DNA from 3 places in the Streptomyces sp. NPDC003023 genome. Region 3 is predicted to be linked to each of the others. Evidence: riboswitches for the same ligand, from Rfam matches in the RefSeq annotation. Region 3 holds a riboswitch; each other region holds the start of a gene.
The links. Region 3 has a riboswitch for thiamine pyrophosphate ahead of thiC (phosphomethylpyrimidine synthase ThiC). Riboswitches for the same ligand answer to the same signal wherever they lie in the genome.
Positions count from the first base shown of each region.

Region 1 (6,762 bases), on a different contig from region 3:
CGGAGCGGGGCGTCTGCGGCCGGTCACGACTGCTCGTGCAGTCCGAGATTCTCGTAGATTTCGAGCGTCGCGGTGGAGTTGTTGAGCGTGATGAAGTGCAGCCCCGGGACACCCTCGGCGAGCAGCCTCGCGCAGAACTCCGTCGCGAACTCGATGCCAATGGAGCGTACAGCGGCCGGATCGTCCTTGACGGCGAGGATCCGCATCTTCAGTTCGTCCGGGAAGTGCGCGTTGCTGAGCGTGGCGAAGCGTTCGATCTGCTTGACGCTGGTGACGGGCATGATCTCGGGGATGATCGGGGTTTCGCAACCCGCTGCACCGACCCGATCGCGAAGCCGGAGATAGTCCTCGGGCCGGAAGAACATCTGCGTGATCGCGTAGTCGGCGCCCGCGCGGCACTTGGCCACGAAGTGCCGGACGTCCTCATCCCAGTCCGACGAGCGCGGATGCATCTCGGGGAAGGCCGCCACTCCCACGCAGAAGTCGCCGGAATCCTTGATGAGCCGGACCAGGTCGGCCGCGTACCGCACGCCTTCCGGGTGCTTGACCCATTCACCCATCGGGTCGCCGGGCGGGTCGCCGCGCACGGCGAGGATGTTACGGATGCCCGCGTCCGCGTACTGGCCGATCATGTTGCGCAGTTCGGCGACCGAGTGGTCGACCGCGGTGAGGTGCGCGACCGGCGTGAGGGTGGTGTCTGCGGCGATCTCCTGGGTGGCCTTGACCGTGCCGGCGCGGGTGGAGCCGCCGGCGCCGTAGGTCACGGAGACGAAGTTGGGGGCGACCGCCTCGACCCTGCGCAGCGCGTTCCACAGATTCCGCTCGCCCTTTTCCGTCTTGGGCGCCCAGAACTCGAACGAGTACGACGTTTTGCCCGTCGCAAGCAGGTCACGCACCGTGCGTGCGTGATCCGTTCTGGTGGAAGCAGTACCGAGGGCCATACGGGCAGGTTAGCCAAACTGCGGGGGTCCCCCAACCCGAACCGATAAATATTTCCGCTTTGTCGGTCTCCTGTCCACCCCTTGGACATAAATGGACGATCATCGGCGGCGCGTGACCGTCAGCCGACCCGCGCCCTGACCCGCTTCGCCAGGTCGGCGGCCGCGGCGGCCGGGTCGTCGGCTTCGGTGATCGCGCGAACGACGACGACCCTGCGGGCCCCGGCGTCCAGCACCTCGTCCAGATTGCCCGCGTCGATCCCGCCGATGGCGAACCACGGACGGTCGCTCCCGAGCCCGGCGGTGTACCGCACCAGGTCGAGGCCGGGGGCGTGCCGCCCCGGCTTGGTGGGGGTGGGCCAGCAGGGGCCCGTGCAGAAGTAGTCGACGCCCCGCTCGACGGCTGCTGCCGCCGCCTCGGACTCGGCGTGCGTCGAGCGGCCGATCAGCACACGGTCCCCGAGAATCGCGCGTGCGGCGGGCACCGGCAGGTCGCCCTGACCCAGGTGCAGCACGTCGGCGCCGATGGCGTGCGCCACGTCCGCGCGGTCGTTCACCGCGAGGAGCCTGCCGTGGCGGCGGCAGGCGTCGGCGAACACCTGGAGGTGCTCCAGCTCTTCGCCGGCCTCCATGCCCTTGTCGCGCAGCTGCACGATGTCCACCCCGGACGCCAGCACGGCGTCGAGGAACTCCGGAAGGTCACCCTGGCGCTTGCGGGCGTCCGTGCACAGATAGAGCCGGGCGTCGGACAGCGGCGCGCTAGCCGTGATCATGAGGCGATCCCCCCGTAGGGCGGCCGGATGCGCGGGCCGGGCGGCCCGGCCGTACATCCGGCCGCGGTGATGGTTTTCCGGTACGTCAGACGGCGAGCGCCTGGGCCCGGCGCTTCACCTCCGTACCGCGATTCTCGCTGAGCGCCTGGGCGGGCGTGCCCGGCAGGGTCGGGTCGGGGGTGAAGAGCCACTCGAGCATCTCTTCGTCGGAGAAGCCGTCGTCCCTCAGGAGCGTCAGGGTGCCGGACAGGCCCTTGACCACCTTGTTGCCGTCGATGAAGGCGGCGGGCACCTGGAGCGCCCGGTTCTCACCGCGCCGCACGGCGATCAGCTGGCCGTCCTTGACCAGCTGCCGCACGCGCGTCACCTCGACATCGAGCATTTCCGCGATGTCCGGCAGGTGGAGCCAGGCGGGGACGAGGGCATCGGTCTTTGCGTCAATCTCGGTCACGGGACAAGCCTGCCATCCAAGACCGACAGCCGGTAGCCGGGACCTACCGCGCCGCCGCCTTCAGAGGGACGGAGGAGTCGGCGGCCCGCTCCGTGTCGAGCGCCGCCCCGGACTGGATCAGCCTGCGGCCCTGGGCCAGGTCACGGGGCCTGCCGACGGCCAGCAGGGCCACCAGGGCGCCGTCCCGCAGCCACAGCACCGACCAGGTCTCGTCCGCCGGGTCGCCCCGCCACAGCAGGGTGTCGAAGACGCCGTGATGACCCGCGTACTGGACGAAACGCCCGAACTGCTCCGACCAGAAGTACGGCACCGGGTCGTACGCCTCGAGCTCCCGGCCCCCGACGATGTTCGCGGCGACGGTGCGCGGTCCCTGGAGCGCGTTGTCCCAGTGGTGGACGAGCAACCGCTCGCCGTAGCGGCCCGAGGGGTAGGAGGCGCAGTCGCCGACGGCGTACACGTCCGGGGCGGAGGCACGCAGATACCGGTCCGCGACGACGGAGCCGTCAGGGCCGAGCTCCACTCCGGAGCCCGCGAGCAGGCCCGTCGCGGGCCGGGCGCCGATTCCGACGACGACGGCGCCGGCCGGGATCCTGCGGCCCCCGTCGAGCACGACGTACCCCGCCTCGACGGCGGCGACCCGGACGCCGGTGAGCAGCTCGGCGCCGTACTGCCCGTACCAGGCGGCCATCGGGGCGGCCACCTCGGCGGGCATGGTCCCGGCCAGCGGGCGGTCGGCGGCCTCGAGAACGGTGACGGCGCAGCCCGCCTCGCGGGCGGCGGTCGCGAACTCCGCACCGATCCACCCCGCGCCGACCACGACGATGTCGTGCTGCTCCGCGAGGAGCGGACGCAGTCGCGCGGCGTCGTCCAGCGTCCGCAGCAGATGGACACCGGGAACGTGGCGGGTGCCCGGCAGACTGACCGGCGCGGCGCCGGTGGCCAGGACCAGTACGTCGTACGGGACGGGGCCCGCGGCGGTGTCGACCTCGTGGGCGCCGGTCCGCACCCGTGTCACTTCCGCGCCGAGGCGCAGCTCGATACCGAGGGCCTCGAAGTCGATGTCGAAGGCGGAGTCCTCCGCCTTGCCGAGCAGGATCGCCTTGGACAGCGGGGGCCTGTCGTACGGCTGGTGCGGCTCCGCACCGATCACCGTGACCCGGCCGGTGAATTCCTGTTCGCGGAGGGCGACCGCGGTCTGCACGCCGGCCATGCCCGCGCCGACGATCACCACGCGCCGTGACGCTGTCTGCTGTTCGTCCACCCGCACACCTTACGTATCCGCGCGTACCTGACGACAGGTCAGGAAGGCGACTCCTCCACCGCGCTCGTCCCGCCGCCCTCCTGGGACTCCCTCTCCCGCGTCTCCTCCAGCCGCCCCGCCCGTCCGGCAGCTCGACGGCCTCGAAGGCGCAGTACCCGGAGGAGGCCCGGCCGTCCTTCTTCAGCTGCACGTGACCCGGAACGGTTAGGGTGGCACCGTAAGGCACTCGCGGGAGCCCGGACGCACCGGGCTGAGAGGGAGGCTGGACGGCCTCCGACCGTACGAACCTGATCCGGGTCATGCCGGCGAAGGGAGGGGCTGGACGCCCATGTCGTCTCGCACACCACGTACTCCCGATGTCCTTGTCATCGGGGGCGGAGTCATCGGCCTGGTCACGGCCTGGCGGGCCGCGCAGCGCGGGCTGCGGGTCGTCGTCGCCGACCCCGAGCCCGGCGGCGGGGCCGCGCAGGTCGCGGCCGGGATGCTGGCCGCCGTCACCGAACTCCACTACGGCGAGCAGACGCTGCTCGGTCTCAATGTGGAGTCCGCCCGCCGCTACCCGGCCTTCGTGGCCGAACTGGAGGAGGCGAGCGGGCAGCGCGTCGGCTACCGCTCGTGCGGCACCCTCGCCGTCGCGCTCGACGCCGACGACCGCGCGCATCTGCGTGAACTGCACGCCCTGCAGCGCCGGTCGGGGCTCGATTCCGAATGGCTCTCGGGCCGCGAATGCCGACGCCTCGAGCCGATGCTCGCGCCCGGTGTGCGCGGCGGACTGCGGGTGGACGGCGACCACCAGGTCGACCCGCGGCGGCTGGCGGCGGCGCTGGTCGCGGCCTGCGAACGGGCCGGGGTCGACCTCCGCCGCACCTGGGCGGAGCGACTGGTCGTCACCGGTGACCGGGCCGCCGGGGCCGTGCTCGCCGACGGCAGTGAACTCTCCGCGGCACAGGTGGTGCTGGCCGGCGGCAGCATGAGCGGACGGCTCGAGGGCGTCCCGGCGGATGTGCTCCCGCCGGTCCGGCCGGTGAAGGGCCAGGTCCTGCGGCTGACCGTGCCCCGGCCCTACGCGCCGTTCCTCTCCCGCACGGTGCGCGCCGTGGTGCGCGGCAGCCATGTCTACCTCGTGCCGCGCGAGAACGGTGAACTGGTCGTCGGCGCGACCAGCGAGGAACTCGGCTGGGACACCACCGTCACCGCCGGCGGCGTGTACGAGCTGCTGCGCGACGCGCACGAGCTCGTACCGGGCATCACCGAACTGCCCCTGGTCGAGACCCGGGCCGGGCTGCGGCCCGGCTCCCCCGACAACGCGCCGCTGCTCGGCTTCACCGAACTGCCGGGGCTCCTGCTGGCCACCGGGCACTACCGCAACGGGGTGCTGCTCACCCCCCTCACCGGCGACGTGCTGGCGGCCGCGCTGGTGAGCGGTGAACTGCCGGAGGTGGCACGGCCCTTCACCCCACGCCGCTTCTCCTCGATCCTCGAGGAGCAGCCCGCATGAACATCTCCGTCAACGGCGAGGCACGCGACCTCGCCGCGGGAACCACGCTCGACACCGTCGTCGCGGCACTCACCGCGGCGCCGTCGGGCGTGGCCGCCGCCGTCAACGAGGCCGTCGTCCCGCGCAGCCAGTGGGCCGGCACCCGGCTCGGCGACGGCGACCGCGTCGAGATTCTCACCGCAGTGCAGGGAGGCTGAGCCGGCATGGCAGACGACCGTTTCACCATCGGCGGGACGACGTTCGACTCCCGGCTGATCATGGGTACGGGCGGGGCGCCCAGCCTCGACGTGCTCGAACGCTCCCTGGTCGCGAGCGGCACGGAACTCACCACCGTCGCGATGCGGCGCCTCGACCCGACAGTCCAGGGGTCCGTGCTCTCCGTGCTCGACCGGCTCGGCATCCGGGTGCTGCCGAACACCGCGGGCTGCTTCACGGCCGGCGAGGCGGTGCTCACCGCGCGCCTGGCGAGGGAGGCGCTCGGCACCGACTGGATCAAGCTCGAGGTCGTCGCCGACGAGCGGACCCTGCTGCCGGACGGTGTGGAACTGCTGGACGCGGCGGAGACCCTCGTCGACGACGGTTTCACCGTGCTGCCGTACACGAACGACGACCCGGTGCTCGCACGGAGGCTGGAGGACGTGGGCTGCGCCGCGATCATGCCGCTCGGCTCGCCGATCGGGTCCGGGCTCGGGATCCGCAACCCCCACAACTTCCAGCTGATCGTCGAGCAGGCGGGCGTCCCCGTGATCCTCGACGCGGGCGCCGGCACGGCGTCGGACGCGGCCCTGGCGATGGAGCTGGGGTGCGCGGCGGTGATGCTGGCGTCCGCGGTGACGCGGGCGCAGGAGCCGGTGCTGATGGCGGAGGCCATGCGGTACGCGGTGGGGGCGGGGCGGCTGGCGTTCCGGGCGGGCCGGATTCCGCGACGGCACTTCGCGGAGGCGTCGTCGCCCCACGAGGGGCGGGCGGCCCTCGACCCGGAGCGGCCGGCGTTCTGACGGTGCGGGTGGGCCGGCGGCCATGGGGGCACCCCCGTCCCACAACCGGGCTCCGCCCGGACCCGCCCCGCGCGGTGTTTCAGGGCCGCTGCCCTGGATATGCGCGCCTCAATCGCCGAGCCCGGACCCGTTCACCGCGCTCCGCGCGGTGTTTCGGGGGCGCTGCCCCCGTACCCCCGCGCCTCAAACGCCGGCGGGGCTGAAGATGCCCCGCAGCGGCGAATCCAGCCCGGCTCGGGGGCACCACCCGCGGCCTCCAGGCCGTAGGGGGAGTTCGAGGCCACCGCGCGGAGCGCGGTACGCCGTCCGCCAGAGCGGTACAACGGCCCGCCCGCAGGGCGGCAACAGGACCCGGGGCCTGCCCCGCTTCGGAAAGGGACGCGCCGGTGCGGGGAAACGACCCCGCCCACAAAGCGACAGAGGGCCCGGGCGCGGGGTGGGGAAACGGCCCGCCGCAGGCGCCACCCGCACTGCCGCCCCGCGTCACAGCTCGGCTGCAGTCCACCCCCCCGCCCCGCACGGCCCGTCTGAGCCCGCCGCCCCGCCTCGTAGAATCGCGGGGTGGACACGACCCTCCAGGACCCCCTCGTCGGGCAGGTGCTCGACGGCCGCTACCGAGTCGATGAGCGCATCGCCGTCGGCGGCATGGCCACGGTCTACCGGGCCGTCGACACCCGCCTCGACCGCGTACTCGCTCTCAAGGTGATGCACCCGGACCTCGCGACCGACGCGACGTTCGTGGAGCGCTTCATCCGCGAGGCCAAGTCCGTCGCCCGGCTGGCCCACCCCAATGTGGTGGGGGTGTTCGACCAGGGCGCACAGGGCGCGTACGTGTATCTGGCG
Region 1 is NZ_JBIAPL010000002.1:434,666-441,427, reverse strand. Features, by position in the region: gene metF (methylenetetrahydrofolate reductase [NAD(P)H]) at 24-941, opposite strand; gene thiE (thiamine phosphate synthase) at 1,061-1,711, opposite strand; gene ACFYV1_RS10250 (Rv2175c family DNA-binding protein) at 1,797-2,162, opposite strand; gene ACFYV1_RS10245 (NAD(P)/FAD-dependent oxidoreductase) at 2,206-3,372, opposite strand; TPP riboswitch at 3,642-3,754, shown strand; gene thiO (glycine oxidase ThiO) at 3,752-4,921, shown strand; gene thiS (sulfur carrier protein ThiS) at 4,918-5,118, shown strand; gene ACFYV1_RS10230 (thiazole synthase) at 5,125-5,919, shown strand; gene pknB (Stk1 family PASTA domain-containing Ser/Thr kinase) at 6,481-6,762, shown strand, end outside.
Region 1: it holds a riboswitch for thiamine pyrophosphate, as region 3 does, so the genes downstream of both, thiO (glycine oxidase ThiO) here and thiC (phosphomethylpyrimidine synthase ThiC) in region 3, are expected to answer to the same signal.

Region 2 (6,762 bases), on a different contig from region 3:
ACGCCGCCGAGCAGCGTCCACTGGGCCGTTCCCCGGGGTCGTCGCGCCGTTCGCGCCGGGTCGACGAGCCGCAGCGCGCTCTCCCGCCGCCGTACCGTCCGGGCGTGCACCGTCAGCACCGCGCCGACCGCCGTGAACTGCACCAGGGTGAGGACGGCCGCTGTCGGCAGGTCCAGGAACTGCGCGGTCTGCCGGTAGATCTCCACCTCGAGGGTGGAGAAGGCGGGGCCGCCGAGGATCTGCACGACGCCGAAGGAGGTGAAGGTGAAGAGGAAGACCATCAGGGCCGCCGCGGCCACCGAGGGTGCCAGCGCGGGCAGTGTCACACGGCGCCAGGCGGCCAGGCGCCCCGCCCCGAGGACCCGGGCGGCCTCCTCCTGACGGGGGTCGAGCTGCGACCACAGGCCGCCGACGGTCCGTACGACGACTGCGTAGTTGAAGAAGACGTGCGCGAGGAGGATGGCCCACACCGTGGTGTCCAGCCGGATCCCCCACAGTTCGTCGAAGAGTCCGCCGCGCCCCAGCAGGGCCAGGAACGCCGTACCGACGACGACCGTCGGGAGTACGAACGGCACGGTGACGACAGCGCGCAGCAGCCGCTTGCCCGGGAAGTCGAGGCGGGCGAAGACGTAAGCGCCCGGCAGGGCGATCAGCAGTGTCAGCACGGTGGAGGCGAGCGCCTGCCAGGTGGTGAACCACAGCACATCCACGATGTCCGGCCGGCCGAGGACTTCACCGAACCTGCCGAACTGCCAGGCTCCGTCGGCGCGGAGGCCGCGGCCCACGATGGCGGCTACGGGGTAGGCGAAGAAGACGGCGAAGAACGCGACAGGGACGGCCATCAGGCCGAGCCGGGCCGCGTTCCCACGCGCATACCGCGGAGGCCGCGGGGGCTTCGCTACTTCACGACGAGCGAGGACCACGACCGGACCCACTGCTCACGGTTCTTCGCGATGGAGTCCGCGGCAACGGTCTCGGGCTTCTCGACGACCGCCCCGTGCTCGGTGAACAGCTCCGGCAGCTTCGCGCCCTCGACGACCGGGTTGACGAACATGTTCAGCGGCATGTCCTCCTGGAACTTCTTGCTGATCAGGAAGTCCAGCAGCGCCTTGCCGCCCGCCTCGTTCTTCGCTCCCTCGAGCAGGCCGGCGAACTCGATCTGACGGAAGCACGTGCCGGTCGCGACGCCGGTCGGCGCCTCGGTGGGCTTGGGGTGTCCACTGCTCGAAGAGCTTGGGGAAGGGTCGGCGTAGAGGACCTCGACCGGCGGGCTGGAGGCGTACGAGACGACCAGCGGACGGTCGGCCCCGGCCTTCCTGCCACCGGCGGAGCCCGAGAACTCCTCGTTGTACGCCTGCTCCCAGCCGTCGACGACCTTGACGCCGTTGTCCTTGAGCTTCTTCCAGTAGCCCTGCCAGCCGGACTCGCCGTACTCGCCGATGGTGCCGAGCAGGAAGCCCAGACCGGGCGAGGAGGTGGCGGCGTTCTCGACGACCAGCATGTTCTTGTACTCGGGCTTCGCGAGATCGGCGAACGTCCGCGGCGGCGCGAGCTTCTTGTCGGCGAAGAACTTCTTGTCGTAGTTGACGCAGATGTCGCCGGTGTCCACGGGCGTCACGCGGTGCTTGTCCGCGTCGAGCTGCACCTGGTCCGCGACCTGGTCGAGGCCCTTGGCCTCGTAGGGGGTGAAGATGCCGTTCTCGAGCGCGCGGGACAGCAGGGTGTTGTCGACGCCGAAGAAGACGTCGCCCTGGGGGGAGCCCTTGGTCAGGATCTCCTTGTTGAGCGCGGTGCCCGCGTCTCCGCTCTTGAGCACCTTGACCGTGTAGCCGGTCTGCCGGGTGAACTCCTTCAGCACCGCCTCGGACGCCGCGAACGACTCGTGGCTGACGAGGGTGACGGTCTTCGACTCGGTTTTGCCGCCGGAGCCGGAGTCCTTGGACTCCCCGCCACAGGCGGCGAGCGTGGTGATGCCGAGGGCACCGACGAGTGCCGCGGTGACGGCACGCCGAAGCTGGCTGTTCATGATGATGCTGACTCCCTACGCCGGTATGACCCGGATCAGGTCCGAGGGTCTGCGGCCCGTGGCCTCGAAGGCCGTGCCGCACTCTCAGCGCTGTGGTGCGCTCCCCTGTCGGAATGTTTCGTTGTTCATTTGTGCGAACGCACAGCGCACAGTATCAGCCATGGCCGAAGCCCCGGCGGTCAGCGTTCCTGCGCCGCCAGCTGCCCGCATGCCCCGTCGATCTCCTGACCGCGGGTGTCCCGGACGGTGACCGGCACACCGTGCGCGGCGATGGCCTCGACGAACGCCTTCTCGTCCTCGGGGCGCGAGGCCGTCCACTTCGACCCGGGCGTCGGGTTGAGCGGAATCAGGTTCACGTGAACCCGCTTGCCCTTCAGCAGACGGCCGAGGAGGTCGCCGCGCCACGCCTGGTCGTTGATGTCGCGGATCAGCGCGTACTCGATGGAGATCCGGCGGCCCGACTTCTCCGCGTACTCCCAGGCCGCGTCGAGGACCTCGCGGACCTTCCAACGGGTGTTGACCGGGACCAGGGTGTCGCGCAGCTCGTCGTCCGGGGCGTGCAGCGACACCGCGAGGCGGCACTTGAAGCCCTCGTCCGCGAAGCGGAGCATCGCCGGCACCAGGCCGACGGTGGAGACGGTGATGCCGCGCTGCGAGAGTCCGAGTCCGTCCGGCTCCGGGTCGGTCAGGCGGCGGACGGCCCCCACGACGCGCTTGTAGTTGGCGAGCGGCTCGCCCATGCCCATGAAGACGATGTTGGACAGGCGGGCGGGGCCCCCGGGGACCTCGCCGTCGCGCAGTGCCCGCATGCCGTCGACAATCTGGTGCACGATCTCGGCCGTCGAGAGGTTCCGGTCGAGGCCGGCCTGGCCGGTGGCGCAGAAGGGGCAGTTCATCCCGCAGCCGGCCTGCGAGGAGATGCACATGGTGACCCGGTCCGGGTAGCGCATGAGCACCGACTCGACGAGGGTCCCGTCGTGCAGACGCCACAGCGTCTTGCGGGTGGTGTCGTTGTCGCAGGAGATGTGCCGGACGACGGACATCAGGTCGGGCAGCAGCTCACCGGCGAGCTTCTCGCGCGACCCGGCGGGGATGTCGGTCCACTGCGCCGGGTCGTGCGCGTACCGCGCGAAGTAGTGCTGGGACAGCTGCTTGGCGCGGAACGGCTTCTCGCCGATGGCGGCGACAGCTTCCTTGCGCTCGGCGGGCGTGAGGTCGGCGAGGTGCCGCGGCGGCTTCTTGGCTCCGCGGGGCGCGACGAAAGTGAGTTCTCCGGGCTTAGGCATGACTCGACCAGTGTCGCAGATCCATCGGCGTGACCCGGGCGCCCGGCCCTGTGCGGTGGTCGTCATGTGTCGTATCGGGGCCCGCGGTCGCACGGGACAGCGGAGGGCCCGTCGTCGCACGGGAAACAGCGGAGGGCCCGCCGTCCCAGGACGGCGGGCCCTCACGGAGCTCACGGAGAACCCCTCGGATCACCCCGACCCGACGAAGAGCACCAGCAGCAGCCACACCACCGGCGCCGTCGGCAGCAGCGAGTCCAGCCGGTCCATGATGCCGCCGTGCCCGGGGAGCAGCGTGCCCATGTCCTTGATGCCGAGATCCCGCTTGATCATCGACTCGCCCAGGTCGCCGAGCGTGGCGCTGACAGCGACCGCGAGGCCGATCAGCAGTCCCTGCCACCAGGTGCCGCCGTCGATGAGGAACTGCATGCACAGGGCGCCCGCGGCCATCGCGAACGCCACCGCGCCGAGCAGCCCTTCACGCGTCTTGCCGGGGCTGATGCGCGGCGCCAGCTTGTGCCTGCCGAAGCGCCAGCCCACCGCATAGGCACCGGTGTCGCTGACCACGGTGAGCAGCAGGAAGGTGATCACGCGCTCCGGACCGTCGTCCGCCGTCAGCATCAGCGCCACGAACGTGGCCAGGAAGGGGACGTAGAACGCCGCGAAGACGCCCGCCGTGACGTCCTTCAGATAGCCCTCCGGCGGTTCGGTCATCCGCCAGACCAGGATGGCGAGGGCGGTGAGGGCCATCGCGACCCAGGCGCCCTCCGCCCCGCGCACGTAGCCGGCCACGACCATCGCCGCGCCGCCCACCGCGAGGGGAACGAGAGGCGCCTTGATCTGCTTGCGCTCCTCGAGCCGGGACGTCAGCTCCCACAGGCCGACGACGACGGCGACGGCGATCACGCCGACGAAGACGGCCTTGACGAAGAAGAGAGAGACGACGATGACCGCACCGAGGCCGACACCGACCCCTATCGCCGCCCTCAGATCCCGGCCGGCCCGCTTCTTCTGCGGCGGCTCGGGCCGGGCCGGACGCTGGGGGTCGGGCTCGCCCTGTGGCGGCGGGGTGGACATGGGCTCCTGCGGCATCTCGTCACGGAAGAGGGGGCCGCCGAGCCGGGCGGCCCCCCGGTCCCGGTCGTCGCGGCCCTTGCCGCCGCTGCGGTCCTCGGCGTCTCTACCTGCGTCGGGAAAGTCCGGCACGATGGGCATGGGGCGAGTCTGCTGCGCGTCGCGCCCATCGTATGCGGGACCCGCCGGGAGGGGCCCCTGGTCGGGCGGCGGCCATGCTCCGGCATATCCGGCGCCGTGCGAGGCCCCCCAGGAAGAGTCGTTCATCAGACCTCGAGCAGCTCGGCTTCCTTGTGCTTGAGCAGCTCGTCCACCTGTGCGACGTACTTCGCGGTGGTGTCGTCGAGCTCCTTCTCCGCACGGCGGCCCTCGTCCTCGCCGACCTCGCCGTCCTTGATCAGCTTGTCGATGGTCTCCTTGGCCTTGCGGCGCACGGAGCGGATCGAGATCTTGGCGTCCTCGGCCTTGGTCTTGGCGACCTTGATGTACTCCTTGCGGCGGTCCTGCGTGAGCTCGGGGAACACCACACGAATGATGTTGCCGTCGTTGCTCGGGTTGACGCCGAGGTCGGAGTCACGGATCGCCTGCTCGATGTTGCGCAGCGCGGTCTTGTCGAAGGGCGTCACCACGGCCATCCGCGGCTCGGGAACCGAGAACGAGGCCAGCTGGTTGATCGGGGTCAGAGCACCGTAGTAGTCCGCCACGATCTTGTTGAACATCGCCGGGTGCGCACGTCCGGTGCGGATCGCGGCGAAGTCATCCTTGGCGACCAGGACGGCCTTCTCCATCTTCTCCTCGGCCTCGAGGAGGGTCTCTTCGATCACCACTTGCTCCTGCGTGTCTTGAGGTAGGCCCGGCTCGTACCACTGGGCCGGCGGAACCTGCGTCGCGTAATGCCTGCACGGTGTCCGACCGGCAGGACTTTGTCCATCCCTCGAGGGGCGGCCCCGGTTCAGCCTCGGGTGTCCCGGTCGCTCACGAGCGTGCCGATCTTCTCACCCTTGACCGCCCGAGCGATATTGCCCTCGGCGAGGAGTTCGAAGACGAGGATCGGAAGGGCGTTGTCACGGCAGAGCGTGATCGCCGTGGCGTCGGCGACCTTGAGGTTGCGTGAGAGCACCTCGCCGTACTCCAGCGCGTCGAACTTCACCGCGTCGGAGTTGGTCTTGGGGTCGGAGTCGTAGACGCCGTCCACGCCGTTCTTGCCCATGAGCAGCGCTTCTGCGTCGATCTCCAGAGCCCGCTGTGCGGCGGTGGTGTCGGTGGAGAAGTACGGCATGCCCATACCGGCGCCGAAGATGACCACTCGGCCCTTCTCCAGGTGACGCACGGCGCGCAGCGGAATGTACGGCTCGGCGACCTGCCCCATGGTGATGGCGGTCTGGACGCGCGAGTCGATGCCTTCCTTCTCCAGGAAGTCCTGGAGGGCGAGGCAGTTCATGACCGTGCCGAGCATGCCCATGTAGTCGGAGCGGGCCCGGTCCATACCGCGCTGCTGGAGCTCGGCCCCGCGGAAGAAGTTGCCTCCGCCGATCACGACCGCGATCTCGGCCCCGTCGCGTACTACCGCGGCGATCTCGCGGGCGATGGCGTGTACGACGTCGGGGTCGACGCCCAGGCCTCCGCCACCGGCGAACGCCTCGCCGGACAGCTTCAGCATGAAGCGCCCGTACTTTTTGCCGTGGTTGTCGTCGCTGTGTGCGGCGCCCTGATTCATGGAGATCTCCTCGTGCACATACGAAGAAGGCCATTGCCTGTGGGTCCTTGCGGTTTCCCGTACGGCAATGGCCTCCTCGTCAGATCTGCGATCGTTCGGCGCGCTGGCCGACGACTGCTTCAGACCCTACCGGGGTCCGGTGTCCGTGGCGTACGGACTCAGATGCCGACCTTGATGCGCGAGAAGCGCTTCAGGGTGACACCGGCCTCGTCCAGAATCTGCTGAACGGTCTTCTTGTTGTCCAGCGCGTACGGCTGGCCGAGGAGCGTGGCCTCCTTGAAGAAGCCGTTGACGCGACCCTCGACGATCTTCGGGAGCGCGGCCTCGGGCTTGCCCTCGGCGCGGGTGGTCTCCTCGGCGACGCGGCGCTCGGACTCGACGACCTCGGCCGGGACGTCCTCGCGGGAGAGGTACTTCGGGGCGAAGGCGGCGATGTGCTGCGCGACGCCCTTGGCGAGGTCCGCGTCGGCCTTGTCCAGCTCGACCAGGACACCGATCTGCGGGGGCAGGTCGGGCATGGTGCGGTGCATGTACGTGGCCACGAAGGCGCCGGTGAACTGCGCGAAGCGGTCCAGGACGATCTTCTCGCCGAGGTTGGCGTTGGCCTCGTCGACGTACGCCTGGACGGTCTTGCCGGCCTCGATCTCGGAGGCGAGCAGCGC
Region 2 is NZ_JBIAPL010000011.1:85,503-92,264, reverse strand. Features, by position in the region: gene ACFYV1_RS29035 (ABC transporter permease) at 1-842, opposite strand, end outside; gene ACFYV1_RS29030 (thiamine ABC transporter substrate binding subunit) at 899-2,026, opposite strand; TPP riboswitch at 2,022-2,143, opposite strand; gene rlmN (23S rRNA (adenine(2503)-C(2))-methyltransferase RlmN) at 2,206-3,312, opposite strand; gene ACFYV1_RS29020 (phosphatidate cytidylyltransferase) at 3,502-4,650, opposite strand; gene frr (ribosome recycling factor) at 4,650-5,207, opposite strand; gene pyrH (UMP kinase) at 5,336-6,100, opposite strand; gene tsf (translation elongation factor Ts) at 6,259-6,762, opposite strand, start outside.
Region 2: it holds a riboswitch for thiamine pyrophosphate, as region 3 does, so the genes downstream of both, ACFYV1_RS29030 (thiamine ABC transporter substrate binding subunit) here and thiC (phosphomethylpyrimidine synthase ThiC) in region 3, are expected to answer to the same signal.

Region 3 (6,762 bases):
CGACACCGTGCACGCGATCCTCACCCGCAACGACGCCGACGAGTGCTGGGACCTGTTCCGCAAGTTCACCAAGCGCTTCGCCTTCCGCGACGACGGCCCGCAGGCCGTGCGCGAACTGCTCTCGGCCTACGGCGGCCGGCGCATCGTGCACGGTCACAGCCCCATTCCCTACCTGCTGGGCGAGGTCGGCACAGAGGACGGCGAGGACGGCGAGCGCCCCGAGGTCGAAGGTCCGCACGTCTACGCGGACGGGCTCGCCATCGCCATGGACGGCGGCGTGACCATGGCCGGAAAGCTCCTTGTCCAGCAACTCCCCCTGAAGGACTGAGCCGACTCGCGACACGCGATTTACGGAAACCCCCTGTCGAGCTGTGCCGTAACCGCTCTACCATCGGCCTATCCGTAGCAGACTCTCCTCCGTTTCCGCCCAACTGCCCGGCACACAACGGCTGTCCGGCCCTACGGAGCATCGGGGGATGCACCATGAACAGCGCTCCGCACCTGCTGAACGAGGACCGTGCCGAGTACGGGCGGGTCCTGGACGAGGCACTGCGCAACGCCCATGAACGCCCTGACCTCACCGCCGTCGGGCTGCGTCTCAACGCCGAGCAGCTGCGCACCATGGCACTGAACGCGACGGCCCTGATAGCCGCCTCGGCCGCCGCCGAGTACGAGCACTACGTGAAGGTGCGCCAGGAGCTGCGCACACCCACGACGGCCGCCTCGGTGCGCGACTCCGTACTGGCGCCCGCGACCGGCGAGGACTCGGACGGCGCCGGCCTGGGCGCGGTCGTCGCCGTGCTCGCTCCCGTCCTGGCGGGGACGGCGGCGGCGATCTTCCTCCTCGTCGGCTACATCCTCAAGATGCTGAGTCCCACCCCGGCCTTCGCCGACACACTTCTGACGGCCGGCTGGTTCTTCGGCGCGCTCACGGCGGCCGCCATCCTGGTCGCCGCGGTGGGGCTGCTGCTGACGGCCCTGCGCAACGGCGCCACACAGGTCGCGGACGGCGCGGCCGCCGGAGAACTGCCGGAAGAGGTGTCACGGGCGAAGGAGGCGTGGCGTCACGCCTTGCTGGAGCGCGGCATCCTGCCCTTCCTGAGAGCAGCGCTCGCCGACCCCGGCACAGACCCGTCGCCCACGGGACCGCCCCGGCCGGTGAGCCGTATCCCGAAGATCGGGTACAGCGGGCCGGACTTCTCCAGCCCTGCTGACGGCTCGACCGCGGGGCAGCGGCCGACGTTCACCAGCCCGGACTTCTCCAGCCCCGACTTCGGCGGGCCCGAGCACCGGCCGGAGTGACCGGCACCGGCTGGTCGCGGTGCCGCCCCACAGGGGGCGGCACCGGCGACCACGCGTCATGTCATTCCGCGATCGGCAGGTAGACCCGGTTGCCCGAGGCGGCGAACTCCCTGGACTTCTCCGCCATGCCCGCCTCGGCCTCTTCCAGAGATCCACCGTCGCCCTCGCCCAGGTCACCGCCGTGCTTGCGCCGGATGTCCTGGGAGATCTTCATCGAGCAGAACTTGGGACCGCACATCGAGCAGAAGTGCGCGGTCTTCGCCGGCTCGGCGGGCAGCGTCTCGTCGTGGAACGCCCTTGCCGTGTCGGGGTCGAGGGCCAGATTGAACTGGTCCTCCCACCGGAACTCGAAGCGCGCGTCGGACAGCGCGTCGTCCCACTCCTGGGCTCCCGGGTGTCCCTTGGCGAGGTCCGCCGCATGGGCCGCGATCTTGTACGTGATGACGCCGGTCTTCACGTCGTCACGGTCCGGCAGGCCCAGGTGCTCCTTGGGCGTCACGTAGCAGAGCATGGCCGTGCCCCACCAGGCGATCATGGCCGCTCCGATGCCGGAGGTGATGTGGTCGTACGCGGGGGCCACATCGGTGGTGAGCGGGCCGAGCGTGTAGAACGGGGCCTCCTCGCAGATCTCCTGCTGGAGGTCGATGTTCTCCTTGATCTTGTGCATCGGGACGTGACCGGGGCCCTCGATCATCGTCTGCACATTGAACCGCTTGGCGATCGAGTTGAGCTCACCCAGCGTCTTCAACTCGGCGAACTGCGCCTCGTCGTTGGCGTCCGCGATCGAACCGGGCCGCAGACCGTCGCCGAGCGAGTAGGTCACGTCGTAGGCGGCGAGGATCTCGCAGAGCTCCTCGAAGTTCTCGTAGAGGAACGACTCCTTGTGGTGCGCCAGGCACCACGCCGCCATGATCGAGCCGCCGCGCGAGACGATGCCGGTCTTGCGGCGCGCCGTCAGCGGCACGTAGCGCAGCAGCACCCCCGCGTGGACCGTCATGTAGTCCACACCCTGCTCGGCCTGCTCGATGACCGTGTCCTTGTAGACGTCCCAGGTCAGTTCCTCGGCCTTGCCGTCGACCTTCTCCAGCGCCTGGTACAGCGGCACGGTGCCGATCGGTACGGGGGAGTTGCGCAGCACCCACTCGCGGGTGGTGTGGATGTTGCGACCGGTGGACAGGTCCATGACCGTGTCGGCGCCCCAACGCGTCGCCCACGTCATCTTCTCGACCTCCTCCTCGATCGAGGAGGTGACCGCGGAGTTGCCGATGTTGGCGTTGACCTTCACCAGGAACCGCTTGCCGATGATCATCGGTTCGATCTCGGGGTGGTTCACGTTCGCCGGCAGCACGGCCCGGCCTGCCGCGATCTCCTCGCGCACCACCTCGGGGGAGACGTTCTCGCGGATGGCGACGTACTCCATCTCGGGGGTGACCTCACCCCGGCGGGCGTACGCCAGCTGGGTCACGGCCCGGCCTTCGCGGCCGCGGCGCGGCTGGCGCGGGCGGCCCGGGAAGACCGCGTCGAGGTTCCGCAGCCCACCGCGGGGGGACGTGTGCTTGATCCCGTCGTCCTCGGGACGGACGGGCCGCCCCGTGTACTCCTCGGTGTCGCCGCGGCCGATGATCCAGTTCTCCCTGAGCGCCGGCAGACCGCGGCGTACATCGGTCTCGAGGTTCGGGTCGGTGTAAGGGCCGGACGTGTCGTACAGCGTCACGTCCTTGCCGTTCGTGAGGTGCACCTTGCGCACCGGCACGCGGAGGTCGGGGCGCGAGCCCTCGACGTATCCCTTGTGCCAGCCGATGGACTTCCCGGCCTCGTCGCTCTGGTTCGAGGCAGGCGTGCGTGCGTCCGATACGGTCATGAGACCTACTCCCTACGCCGGCATTACCCGGTAACAGGTTCGGCGGTCGGCGCAGCTCGTCCCGTACGGATGTACGAAGGTCAGCGCCCTCTCAGCCCGGTGCTCCGAGCTCCCGCGTGTGCAAAGGTGCCACCACGCTAGCGTCATGTCTGGCGCGCTGAACAGAGGGCCCCTCGCGTTCTTGCGATGATCGGTCCGTGACCTCATCGCCGCAGCCCCCAGAACCGCACGGCCAGGCCCACAGTCATGCGCACAGCCATGGGCCCGCCGCGCCAGTCTCCCAGCACCTCCGCAAGGTCATCGCCGCCGTGCTCATCCCGTTCGCGACGGCCGTCCTCGTCGGGCTCGCCGTGCTGTGGCCGGGCGGAGCGCCCGGCCACGAGCGCACCGGGGTCGGCTTCGACCGGCAGACCGAGCAGGGCAAGGTGGTCGCTCTCGTGAAGGTCGACTGCCAGGACGTCAACGCGGCACAGGTCCCGCCGACCGGGGACACCTCCACACCCGAGGGACGCGAGGCCGTCAACTCGCAGCAGGGCCGGTGCGGCAGGGCGACCGTCGAGGTGACCACGGGCAAGGACAAGGGCCGCGAATTCGTCGAGATCGTCCAGCCCGACGCACCAAGGCAGTTGAAGGAGGGCCAGGGCGTGGTCGTGGCCTACGCGCCCGACGCCCCGCGCGATCTCCAGTACTCGGTGACCGATGTGGACCGGGGCTTCCCGATGGCACTGCTGGCGGGCATCTTCGCCCTCGTCGTGGTGCTGGTGGGACGGATGCGCGGTGTGATGGCCCTGATCTCGCTGGCGATCTCGTTCGCCGTACTGACACTGTTCATCCTGCCCGCGATCCTGCAGGGGTCGAACCCCCTGGTGGTCGCGGTGGTCGGGGCGAGCGCCATCATGCTGATCGCGCTCTACATGTGCCACGGAGTGACCGCGCGGACCTCCGTCGCCGTACTGGGGACCTTGATCTCCCTGCTGCTGATCGGGCTGCTCGGCTCACTCTTCATCGGCTGGGCGAGCCTGAGCGGCAACACCGACGACAACACCGGTCTGATCCACGGTCTCTACCCGGAGATCGACATGAGCGGACTGCTGCTCGCGGGAGTGATCATCGGTTCGCTCGGCGTCCTCGACGACGTGACGGTCACCCAGACCTCCGCCGTGTGGGAACTGCACCAGGCCGACCCGGACATGGGCCCGCGCGCCCTCTACCGCTCCGCCATCCGCATCGGCCGCGACCACATCGCGTCGGTCGTCAACACGCTCGTGCTCGCCTACGCGGGCGCGGCGTTGCCGCTTCTGCTGCTCTTCTCCATCGCCCAGTCCAGTGTGGGCACCGTGGCCAACAGCGAACTGGTGGCGGAGGAGATCGTACGGACGCTGGTGGGATCGATCGGCCTGGTCGCCTCGGTGCCGGTCACGACCGCGCTCGCCGCCCTGGTGGTCTCCGCCGACCGCTCGGGGACGCCGGCACCGTCCGGCGCCGCACCCGCCCGCACCGGTGGCAGGGGACGCCGGCGCAAGCGGTGAGGCGAGCGGGGCCGCGGAAGCGGGGCCGGTGAACCGGGGCCGGGGATGCGGGGCCGGGGATGCGGGGCCGGGGATGCGGGGCCGGGGATGCGGGGCCGGGGAACGTCAGCCCGCGTTCTCCTCGGCGAGGATACGTCCGAGCGCCTCCTCCAGACTCATCTCGAAGTCACCGAGAGTGAGCTCCTGGCCCATGGGCAGCAGCTTGTCCGTACGGTCGAGGAAGGCGACCAGCGGCGGTGCTCCTACCCGGAACAGCGCCGAATCGCCGCCGACCCGGAGCCGGATGCTGACGTCCGACAGGCTCTCGGGTCCGATGGGGGCGATGTGCACATCACCCTCCCCGCTGGGCCCGTTGATCCCGTCGAGCAGCAGCTCGCGCCCGAACGCCCAGGTCACGGGCGCATCGCCTGGCAGGTGGAAGGTCATCCGCACCGCGTACGGATCTCCTGTCTCATAACCCAGTTCCACCGGGATCCGGAAGGAGAGTTCCTCGGAGACGAGGAAGCTCATCAGAACCTCGGCCTGGACCGACTCGCGCATCACATACCCCGCAGCAGATGAAGCATTGGTTGAACCCGTCTGAACCCGTACTGGCAAAGCAGAAGAAAACGGCCAGGAACGATCCCCCTAGACCCTCTTGCGTAATCGTGGTCCAAGGTCTAGCAGATCACAAGGAGTGATATTTCAGATACTGATAGAGAAGGCAAGTGACCCCAACAGCCCACCGATTGCCGCACTCAACTGCTCGACGGCCGGGAGCAGTCGGGCTTCCTGATGCAGGGGCAGAGAAATCGCCATAGTTGCGATACCGGAACCGACAGTGATCGGAATAGCAGCGCAGACCGTGCCGATTGCATATTCCTGACGTTCGACAACAGGTTCCGTACGGCCATGACCGGCGAGTTTCTCGAGCAGACCGCGCCGGTCCCGCACCGTGTACGGCGTCACGGCCTGCACGGGATGACGGTCGAGATGATCGTGGCGTGACGATTCGTCGAGCTGGCCCAGCAGACACTGACCGATCGCGTGCGCGTGCCCGGTCTCACGGAAGTCAGCCCACTCGGTGACGGCCGGCGCGTAGGGCGTGTCGGAGACCGCGACGATCTCGATCTCACCCTCGCGGTAGACGGCGAAGTAGACAGGCACCCCGATCGCGTCACGCCAGTGCGCGAGGGACTCCTCGAGGGTGCTGCGGCGGTTCGGCGGCGCACCGCCGGACACCAGCCGCTCGACCGCGCTCCCGAGCGCGTACACGCCGTTCCTGCGCCTCAGATAGTTCTCGTGGGTCAGAGTGCGCAGCAGATGGTAGGCGGTCGGCAACGGGATCCCCGCCTCCCGTGCGAGCAGCTTCGCGGGAGCTCCGTCCGGATGTGCGCCGGCGGCGTCCAGCAATCTCAACGCCCGCTGCACCGAGCCGATCAGAGTAGGAGCAGCGGCTTTCGTCGCCCCGGCCACAGGTCACCCCCAGGCGTGGTGACGGGCAGCACGCCCGCCCGCGGGGGCCGCCCCCGCGCGACCGCCGCAGCCCCGGGCCCTGAACGGCCTTTCGGCCCCCGGACGGGCGAAACCGCTGGTGAGAGCGATCTTGCTCCGGGACAATCCCGAGGGGCGGCAGCGAAGAACCACTCTAATGGCAGCATCCGGCACGGCATGCGGTCAGTTCGGCGGTTTCCCCCGGCCGGGCTAATGGCCGCCCGGCGGCGCCCCGGAAACCCCCGGGCCTAAGGGCGTGAGCCGGAAGCCGCCATGAACTTCCGGACGACGAAGACCAGTCCGCCTACGAGAGCCACGAAGATCAGCAGCTTGAAGAGCAGGTTGATCACGAACCCGACGACGCTCGCGATGACCCCTCCGAAAACGGCGAGCACGATCACGGGAACCGCGACCCACTTCACCCACCACGGCATCCCCGCGAATATCTCCCGCACAGCCATCGCCCCTTCCTCGTCTCTCCGTGTTGCCTGCCTTCGATGCTAGGCGGGCAAAGGCACGGAAACGGATCCGCGAGCCCTGGAGCTCCCCTGACCGTCCCCCTAGGGACAACCGGGGGTGCCGTCAGCTCTCGGGCGG
Region 3 is NZ_JBIAPL010000004.1:138,022-144,783, forward strand. Features, by position in the region: gene ACFYV1_RS15715 (metallophosphoesterase) at 1-328, shown strand, start outside; gene ACFYV1_RS15720 (hypothetical protein) at 484-1,302, shown strand; gene thiC (phosphomethylpyrimidine synthase ThiC) at 1,364-3,163, opposite strand; TPP riboswitch at 3,156-3,289, opposite strand; gene ACFYV1_RS15730 (YibE/F family protein) at 3,361-4,692, shown strand; gene ACFYV1_RS15735 (SsgA family sporulation/cell division regulator) at 4,798-5,232, opposite strand; gene ACFYV1_RS15740 (IclR family transcriptional regulator) at 5,377-6,147, opposite strand; gene ACFYV1_RS15745 (DUF5326 family protein) at 6,414-6,620, opposite strand; gene ACFYV1_RS15750 (cupin domain-containing protein) at 6,748-6,762, opposite strand, start outside.